DNA from 4 places in the Bradyrhizobium sp. McL0616 genome. Region 4 is predicted to be linked to each of the others. Evidence: predicted binding sites of a transcription regulator. Region 4 holds the regulator's gene; each other region holds the start of a gene.
What was found. Region 4 encodes PhoB, which activates phosphate uptake and scavenging genes when phosphate is short. Its sites were predicted from a motif close to TGTCATNNANCTGTCAT; they were not measured.
Positions count from the first base shown of each region.

Region 1: ACPPVR_RS25145 (RNA degradosome polyphosphate kinase) is a predicted target of PhoB. The motif match lies at 1,377-1,393, and genes of this name have one in related genera.
Region 2: phnF (phosphonate metabolism transcriptional regulator PhnF) is a predicted target of PhoB. The motif match lies at 1,262-1,278, and genes of this name have one in related genera.
Region 3: ACPPVR_RS29010 (Orn/Lys/Arg decarboxylase N-terminal domain-containing protein) is a predicted target of PhoB. The motif match lies at 1,437-1,453, and genes of this name have one in related genera.

Region 1 covers NZ_CP188255.1:5,140,458-5,142,655, reverse strand. The annotation lists gene ACPPVR_RS25145 (RNA degradosome polyphosphate kinase) at 1-1,302, opposite strand, end outside; gene ACPPVR_RS25140 (chromosomal replication initiator DnaA) at 1,447-2,124, opposite strand.
Region 2 covers NZ_CP188255.1:1,131,352-1,133,549, reverse strand. The annotation lists gene ACPPVR_RS05480 (carbon-phosphorus lyase complex subunit PhnI) at 1-125, opposite strand, end outside; gene phnH (phosphonate C-P lyase system protein PhnH) at 128-736, opposite strand; gene phnG (phosphonate C-P lyase system protein PhnG) at 741-1,205, opposite strand; gene phnF (phosphonate metabolism transcriptional regulator PhnF) at 1,313-2,041, shown strand; gene phnE (phosphonate ABC transporter, permease protein PhnE) at 2,092-2,198, opposite strand, start outside.
Region 3 covers NZ_CP188255.1:5,987,633-5,989,830, reverse strand. The annotation lists gene ACPPVR_RS29010 (Orn/Lys/Arg decarboxylase N-terminal domain-containing protein) at 1-1,392, opposite strand, end outside; gene ACPPVR_RS29005 (Lrp/AsnC family transcriptional regulator) at 1,498-1,977, opposite strand; gene ald (alanine dehydrogenase) at 2,119-2,198, shown strand, end outside.
Region 4 covers NZ_CP188255.1:8,345,249-8,347,446, forward strand. The annotation lists gene ACPPVR_RS40285 (GcrA family cell cycle regulator) at 234-743, shown strand; gene phoB (phosphate regulon transcriptional regulator PhoB) at 877-1,584, opposite strand; gene phoU (phosphate signaling complex protein PhoU) at 1,607-2,198, opposite strand, start outside.

The sequences.
Region 1 (2,198 bases), 3.2 Mb from region 4:
GAGGTCGCGCGCCCAGCGGATGTTGGCCTCTTCGTCGAAGCGTGCCTTCAGCTCGATCAGCGCGGTGACGGATTTGCCGGCTTCAGCGGCCTCCGCAAGCGCACGCACGATCGGCGAGTTATTGGAGGTGCGATAGAGCGTCTGCTTGATCGCAACGACGTCGGGATCGCGCGTGGCCTGCTGGAGGAACTGCACCACCACGTCGAAGGATTCGTAGGGGTGATGGACCACCAGGTCCTTCTGCCGGATCGCGGCAAAGATGTCGCCGCCATGCTCGCGCACGCGCTCGGGATGGCGCGGTACGTAAGGTGTGAATTCGAGATCGGGCCGGTCGAGCCGGGTCAGCTGCGAGAGCTCGTTCATGGCGAGCACGCCGTCGACCAGAAACACCTCGTCGTCGGCGGTCGAGAGCGCATGCTGCACGAAGTTGCGCAGCTGCTCCGGCATTTTGGCGTCGATCTCGAGCCGGATCACCGAGCCGCGGCGGCGCCGCTTCAGCGCGGTCTCGAACAGGCGGACGAGATCCTCGGCCTCTTCCTCGATTTCGAGTTCGGAGTCGCGGATAACGCGAAAAGCGCCCTGGCCGTGGAGACTGTAGCCGGGGAACAGCCGGTTGATGAACAGGGCGGTCGCCTGCTCCAGCGAAATCAGGCGCACCACCTTGCCGTCGGCCGGCAGGCGGATGAAGCGGTCGATCTTGCCGGGCATGCGGATCAGCGCGTTCATCTGCTTGCCGTCGACGGCGCGCGTGAGCTGGAGCGCGATGGTGAAGCCGAGGCTCGGAATGAACGGGAAGGGATGGGCCGGATCGATCGCGAGCGGCGTCAACAGCGGAAAGACGTTGGCGAGGAAGTAATCCTCGATCCACGCCCGCTGCGCCTTGGTGACGTCCTTGCCGTCGACCAGCACGATGCCGACATCGGCGAGGGTGCCGCGCAGGTCGGCCCAGATCGCCTGCTGGTCGGAGGCAAGGTGGGAGACGGTGCGGTTGATCAGGGCGAGCTGCTCGGATGGCGTCAGGCCGTCGGGGCTGCGCTCGGCAATGCCCTCGCGTATCTGGGCCTTGATGCCGGCAACGCGGACCATGAAGAACTCGTCGAGGTTATTCGCCGAAATCGACAGGAATCGCACCCGCTCCAGCACCGGGTGGCTGGGATTGACCGATTCCTCCAGGACGCGCCGGTTGAAGTGCAGCCAGGAGAGCTCTCGATTGATAAATCGTTCGGGGCTCGAAGCGATCGCCGGAAGGCCCTCGGCTTCAGGTACTTTGTCTTTAGTATCAACAGCTTGCGCGGAGTCCATCAGAAGCCGGTCCATCCTTGATCGCCTCACTTTGCGACTTACGCGCAAAACCGGCGAGAGCATGTGTTAGTGCGATGACGTTTCGATGACATTGATGTTCCGCCGCCCGGCCGCGTCAAGCGTGGCCTAATGGTTGTCCGGCGCTCAGGCGTCCCGGAGCAGCTCGGCGGCGAGCGCCCGGGTGACGGGACGACCGAGCCGCAGGGCCTCGCTGTCGAGCAGTTCCACGGCCCGCCGGGCGGCGGCCGAGGACCGTTCCAGCCGGGTCGCGAGATAGCTCACCACGCTCTCGTCCACGGTGAGCTGGCGGTCGGCGCAGAATTTGATGATCAGGCCGCGGAAGAGCTGGTCGTCCGGCGGCAGCAGCGAGACTGATGGAACTGCGCGCAGCCGCGACCGCAGGTCCCGCAACTCGACGTCCAGCGCCGCCGGCACCTCGCGTCCGGTGAAGAGCACGTAGGCGCCGTCCTCGCGTGCGAGGTTCATGAGGTGGAAGAGCGCGCGCTCGTCAAAGTCTTTCGCCTTGAGATCCTCAACCACCAGGGCGCCGGTCGCGAGCGCTCCGGGGACGGCGGTGGCGGTCAGCGCATTGGCGGTGGTGGAGCGCGCCCCGGAATCTTCGGCCCAGATCGCGGCGAGGTGGCTTTTGCCGCTTCCTTCGGGCCCGGCGAGCCACATGATCCGGTTCGGCCATTCCGGCCAGCTGTCGATCAAAGCGAGGCCGGCGGCGTTGGCGGGGCCCTCGAGGAAATTGTCCCGGCTGAGGCTCTCCGCATGCGGAAGCGAAAATGCCAATTGTCGGGGGGGAACGCGGCCTGCCACGCTTGCTTTGCTCCGTGCCGGCGCACCGGCTTCGTTTGAAGGGATTCGACTTAATCGAGCGGGACTTGGCCTTT
Region 2 (2,198 bases), 1.4 Mb from region 4:
CCAAGCTGCTCCGATATCTGGTCGAGCGTGACTTCCGCAACGCTTCTATCGCCGCGCCGCGCATTGGCGAGCAGGCGGTGGGCGTTCTCGATGGCGCGCTCGCCGCCTTTGACTGCGACATACATGCTTAGCTTCCCTTGCTCACGACGCGCGTGGTGCGCGGGATCGCAACCACGGAGTCATCGGCGACCAGCACCACATCGATGCCGCGCGGAAACAGCGCTTCGTTCATACGCAGCCGCTCGAACAGATCGGCGGGCCTGATCGCTGCCTGGAGGGCTGTGACGCCATCGATGCCGGGGCCACGCAGCTCGAAACTGCGGCCCGCATCCAGGCTTTCGACCTGAACGATCAACGTGGTCGAGCGATCCGGATATTCGCTGGTGCCGAGCGCAAAACGCTCCAGCGCCGGAAGCAAGGCGCCATCGCTGATCAACGCAAAGCTCGCGATCGAGGAGTCCTGGATGACCGGCGCGCCGGTGTGGAACTTCAGCCATTTCACCACGTCGGAACTCTCCGACATCCGGGCATCGAGCCAGAGCGGCGTATCGTGGTCGAACAGCGTCAGCGCGATCGCGGCGGTGCCGCGCATCATCGGTCCGGGCGTTCCCGCCATCGGCACGATGCGCTGGACCGATCCCGGCCGCGCCATAGCGTCCATCACCGAGCGAAAGGTCGATTGCGCCGACAACACCTTGTCGACGAAACCCGGCGGCAGTTCCGCAATCGTGGTCATGGCCTCACCCCTCACCGCGCACCATGGTGTAGAAATCAACCTTCGTCGCGGCGGTCTCTTCCGCCGCCTGCTTGCGCCGAATCATAAGCTGCTCGCGCAACGGCGCGATAACATCGCGCTCCACAGCTGCGCCAAAGTCCTGCGACTGCGCCAGCGCATCGCACAGCGCGATCAGCCGAGCCTTCTCACCGTCGCGCCCGAGCGTGTAGCCGAAACCGACCTCGCCGCTCGCTAGTCGGACCGCGGCGCGCGACACCGTCGCCTCGCCGAGGTTGAACGGCGCGCCGTCGCCGCCGACCCGGCCGCGCAACATCACCAGGCCGTTCTCGGGTTCACGCAGATCCTGATGGCCGGGCAAGGGAATCGTGCGGAGGCGGGCGGCGATCTCGCCCGCCTCCGCGTGCGCCAGCACGGCCATGGCGGCCTTGCGCTGGGCTTGCTGGGTATTGTGCTGGGTCACCGAATCCACCGACCTTGCCGAACTCAAGTTGTCTATGATACTAGACAACTTGATACGGAAGCGCCATGACTGTTTCGTGACAAGCGTATGATTTTCGGGCTAGGCTGGTCGGCGATATGAGCATGCAGGACACCGCCTCTTCGGGCGTCGCGCTGTGGCGCCTCGTTGCCGACGGCATCGAGCGCGGCATCGCCGACGGTCGCTTCGCCGCAGGCGACAAGCTGCCGGGCGAGATGGAGATCGCCGAAACCTATCGCGTCAACCGCCATACGGTGCGGCGCGCGCTCGCAGCCCTTGCCGAACGCGGCCTGGTGCGTGCCGAGCGAGGCAGCGGCACCTATGTCGAGGCACAGAAGCTCGCCTATCCGCTACGTTCGCGCACGCGTTTCTCCGAGATCGTCGGCGCCGGCGGGCGCGAGCCGCGCGGACAGTTGATCGAAGCCTCCGAGGACGTCGCAACCCGCGAGCTGGCGCGCGAGCTTGGCCTGAAGGTCGGCGCGCCGCTGGTGCGGATCGAGGCCATTCGCCTCGCCGACCGCACGCCGATCTGCGTCTCAACCACCTGGTTGTCGGCGGAGCTATTTCCGGGAGCGGGCAACGTGTTCGCCGCGACGCGCTCGATGACGAAGCTGCTCGAGCATTACGGGGTTCGCGACTATCGCCGTGGCGCGACCCGGATCACCGCGGGCATCGTCGATGCGACCGACGCTGCGCGGCTCGATCTTCCGCTCGGACGTCCGATCCTGGTGGTCGATGCCACCGACCTCGACCTCGACGGCAAGCCGCTGGTGACCAAGCACTCGCGTTTTGTGGCGGAGCGGGTGGAGTTTCTGGTGGAATCGTAGGGCGGGCTGCCTCTTCTCCCTCGCCCCGTTCTTACGGGGAGAGGCCAAGACTAAGCCACAGCCCGCCGCCCGATGATGGCGAAACGCAGCTTGCTCGATACGAAATCGATCGCGGCGACGGTGACCAAGATCATCAGAATCAGGAACGACACCTTCT
Region 3 (2,198 bases), 2.4 Mb from region 4:
CCGGATCGTGTCGTCCCACAGCACTTCGCCGGAGCGGCCCTTCATCATTTGTGCGCCGACATCCAGCGACGCGAAGAGTGGATAGAAGGGAGATGTCGCGGCGTGCTGCATAAAACTTTCGTTGAAGCGGCGGTGCTCGACGCGCCGCTTCTGGCCGCGGATATGGCGGTCCTTGATATGGATTTGGGACGCCTGCGAGAAACTCGCGAGCTGCTTGTGGGTAGACTGCGTCGCGATAATGCCGGGCGCTTCGGGCGGAAGATTCGCCAGCCCCATCGCGAAGCGGCCGGTATAGAGCGGGTGGAATTTCATGAAGCCGGCCCAGGCCTCGTCGAACAGGATGTACTCGCAGAGATGGCCGATGCGCTTCAGGATCATCTCGGCATTGTGGATCGTACCGTCATAGGTGCACTGCTCGACTACGGCGACGCGGAACGGCCGCTCCTTGCGCCAGGCATCCTTGTCGGTGACCAGCGGGTGATTGCGGATCGCCTCGCGCAAGGCCTTCTCGTCCAGCGCGTCCCAGCGCATCGGGCCGATCAGGCCCCAGGCGTTGCGGATGGTCGGCACGTAGACCGGGATGCCGCCATTGATCATCAGCGCGCCATGATGGGCGGCCTTGTGGTTGTTGCGGTCGAACAACACGAGGTCGCCGTCGGTGACGAGCGCGCCGAGCGCGACCTTGTTCGAGGTCGAGGTGCCGTTGAGTACGAAATAGGTCTTTTCCGCCCCGAAGATTTGCGCGGCTTCCTTCTGCGCCTTCAGCGCCGGGCCCTCATGGGTGAGGAGGTCGCCGAGATCGAGCACGGAATTGTCGAGGTCGTCGCGGAATACGGATTCGCCGAGATGCTCGACGAAGACCCGGCCGATCGGGCTGCGGTTGTAGAACACGCCGCCATTGTGGCCCGGGCAGGTCCAGAGCTGGTTGCCTTCCTCGGCATAGTCGACCAGCGCGCCGAAGAACGGCGTCTTCAGCGTCTCGGCATATTGCTTCAGCCGGCTGATTAGATTCTTGGCGATGAAGGTCGGCGTCTCCTCGGACAGGAAGACGTAGCCGTCGATGAAGTCGAGCACTTCGACCGGCAGGTCCTCGAACCGCTTGCGCCGGATCAGGAGGATGATCGGGAAGTCGAGGCCGCGGCGCCGCATCAGATTGATCAGCGCCGAGGTCTTGCCCTCCAGGCCCTTCTTGCCCCAGTCCACCACCATGCAGCCGATCGCGGCATCGGTCTGCACCGCCATCTCGGCGTCCTCCAGCTTGCGGGCCCGGACCACCTCGAAGCCGGAGCGCTGGATCTCCTCGATGATCTGGTTGAAGCGGACGCCTTCGAGGTCGTCGACGTCGAACACAGGTGCGGCGAACAGGAAGTTGAAGCGCTTGAAATAGTCCATGTCAGGTCCCGAATGAGCGAGGCCAACAGGTCTCGACACATTCCATGACAATTGGATGACAAAGGCGCGGGGTGGCCTTCGTCGCGCTCGCGGGCGAGGGAACCGCTACCGCTTCGCCTCGCCGAACACCACGGTCGGCACCGCGCGGTTGACCACTTCGCGCAGCGCGAAGCTCGATTGCACCCGTGCGACGCGCGGTAGGCGTGACAGCTCGGTGCGGTGGATGCGCTCGAAATCCTGGATGTCGCGGGCGAGCACGATCAGGATGTAGTCGTCGGTGCCCGACATCAGGAAGCAGCGCACGACGGAAGGGCACTTCACCACCTCGGCCTCGAACGCCTTCAGCGCTTCGTCGCTCTGGCTCTCCAGCGCGATGCGGACCAGCACCGTCGTGGTGAGGCCGAACTGCGCCAGATCAAGCGCGGCCTGGTAGGCCTGGATATAGCCGTCGTCCTCCAGCGCCTTCTGCCGCCGCGCCAACGCCGTGCTCGAAAGGCCGACTTTGGTGGCGAGCTCGGTGTGGCTGGCCCGCGCATTGGTGGTGAGTTCCGCGAGGATGGCGAGATCTTTACGGTCGAGGGCCAAGGTTTCGTTTCCAGCGTGAAAGGGCGTTTGCGCGCCGGAAACCGGCGCGGGGAGGTCGAAGCTAGCGGATATTTGCACGAAACCAAACTGGCCACGTCGCTACGATAGCGAGGTGAATCAAGCCGTTGGAAGGAGCCCAGGATGCGCGTCGGTGTGCCCAAGGAGATCAAGGTGCAGGAATATCGCGTCGGGCTCACCCCCGGTGCGGTCCGTGAATATGT
Region 4 (2,198 bases):
GAGTCGGCGGACTCTTGCGCGGGAGTCACGCCATATTGTAGCGTTTGGCTTGTCAGATACGACATCTCGTGCAGCGGTTCTGATCCTCTAAGTCCTCATGTACCGGCGTAAACGTTCGGGAGCGCTTCTGCGCCCGGCGAACTTCAAGGGATTCTGGCGGCACGGGTTTTTCGAGACTTAGGCATTCGCAGCGCAGCCCCAGCAAGGCGGCTCGTAGCGAGGGAAAGGGCGCAATGACGGTTTTGACATGGTCGGACGATCGCGTCGAGCAGTTGAAAAAGCTTTGGGAGGCCGGACTTTCGGCCAGCCAGATCGCAGCTGAACTCGGCAATGTGACCCGCAATGCCGTGATCGGCAAGGTGCACCGGCTGGGCCTGTCCGGCCGTGCCAAGAGCCCGTCGTCGGCAGCTCCGCGGCCACGCAAGGCGCGTCCCGCGCAGCACATGATGCGGGTGACCCGGCCGATTGCGCGCGGCAACACCGCGCTTGCGCAGGCCTTCGAGGTCGAGGCTGAGCCGGATCCGGTCACCTACGACAACGTGGTGCCGATGAGCCAGCGGCTGTCGCTGCTCGAATTGAACGAGGCGACCTGCCACTGGCCGGTCGGCGATCCCTCGAGTCCGGACTTCTTCTTCTGCGGCGGCAGGGCGCTCTCGGGCCTGCCCTATTGCGCCCAACACTCGCGCGTCGCGTACCAGCCGGCGTCAGATCGCCGCCGCGCGCCGGTGAAGCCGTCACGGTGAGTTAGTCTGCTTCCAAGGTTTCGCCGTCCAAGCGACGGCGGTTCGACAAATTCAGTGTCGTCCCGGCCTAGTGCGTAATAGGCCTGGACGACATCGGAGATGGTAGCGGCAGTCAGCAACTAACCACAGAACCCTACGCCTGCTCCGCCTTCGCAAACCGATCATCCAGCGCATAGCCGGCGCCACGGACGGTGCGGATCGGGTCCTGCTCGCGACCGAGATTGAGCAGCTTGCGCAGGCGACCGATATGCACGTCGACGGTGCGCTCGTCGATGTAGATATCGCGGCCCCAGACGCTGTCGAGCAGCTGCTCGCGCGAGAACACGCGGCCGGGATGCTCCAGGAAAAACTCCAGCAGGCGATACTCGGTCGGGCCGAGATCGATCGGCCGGCCCGAGCGCGCCACGCGGCGCTTGTCACGGTCGAGTTCGATGTCGCCAAACGCCAGCACGGTGGCGAGCCGCTCCGGGCTTGCGCGCCTGAGCAGGCCCTTTACGCGGGCGAGCAGCTCAGGGACCGAGAACGGCTTGACGATGTAATCGTCGGCGCCGGTCGCCAATCCCCGCACTCGCTCACTCTCCTCACCGCGCGCGGTGAGCATGATGATCGGGAGCTGCTTGGTATCGGACCGCGCGCGCAGCCGCCGGCACAGCTCGATGCCGGATAGCCCCGGCAGCATCCAGTCGAGCACGATCAAATCGGGGATGTGCTCCTTGAGACGGGTATCGGCGTCGTCGCCGCGCATCACCGTCTCGACGTCATAGCCGTCGCCTTCGAGGTTGTAGCGGAGAAGCTCGGTCAGAGCTTCCTCGTCCTCAACCACCATAATGCGTGCGCCCATGGGGTCGTCGCTCCTTAATTATTCAAGTATTCGGGAGGGTCGTGGCGAAGGTCGTCATGTCGCCCTTCGGCCGCTTGTCGGTCATGGCCTGACCTTCGATCATATAGAACACGGTCTCGGCGATGTTGGTGGCGTGATCGCCGATCCGCTCGATGTTCTTGGCGCAGAACATCAGATGGATGCAGAACGAGATGTTGCGCGGATCCTCCATCATGTAGGTGAGGAGCTCGCGGAACAGCGAGGTGCAGATGGCGTCGACTTCCTCGTCGCCCTTCCACACCGCCATCGCCGCCGGCAGATCATGCGCGGCATATGCGTCCAGCACCGATTTGACCTGCTGCTGCACCAGGTCGGTCATGTGCTCGAGGCCGCGGAACAGCTTGAGCGGATGGAAATCGGTCTCCAGCGCCGCGACGCGCTTGCCCATGTTCTTGGCGAGGTCGCCGATGCGCTCGAGATCGGTCGCGACGCGCATGGCGCCGACGATCTCGCGCAGATCGACCGCCATCGGCTGGCGGCGAGCGATGGTGAGCACGGCGCGCTCCTCGATGCGCTTCTGGAGCGCGTCGAGCTCGACGTCGGTGGCGACGACGCGCTGGCCGAGCGCGACGTCG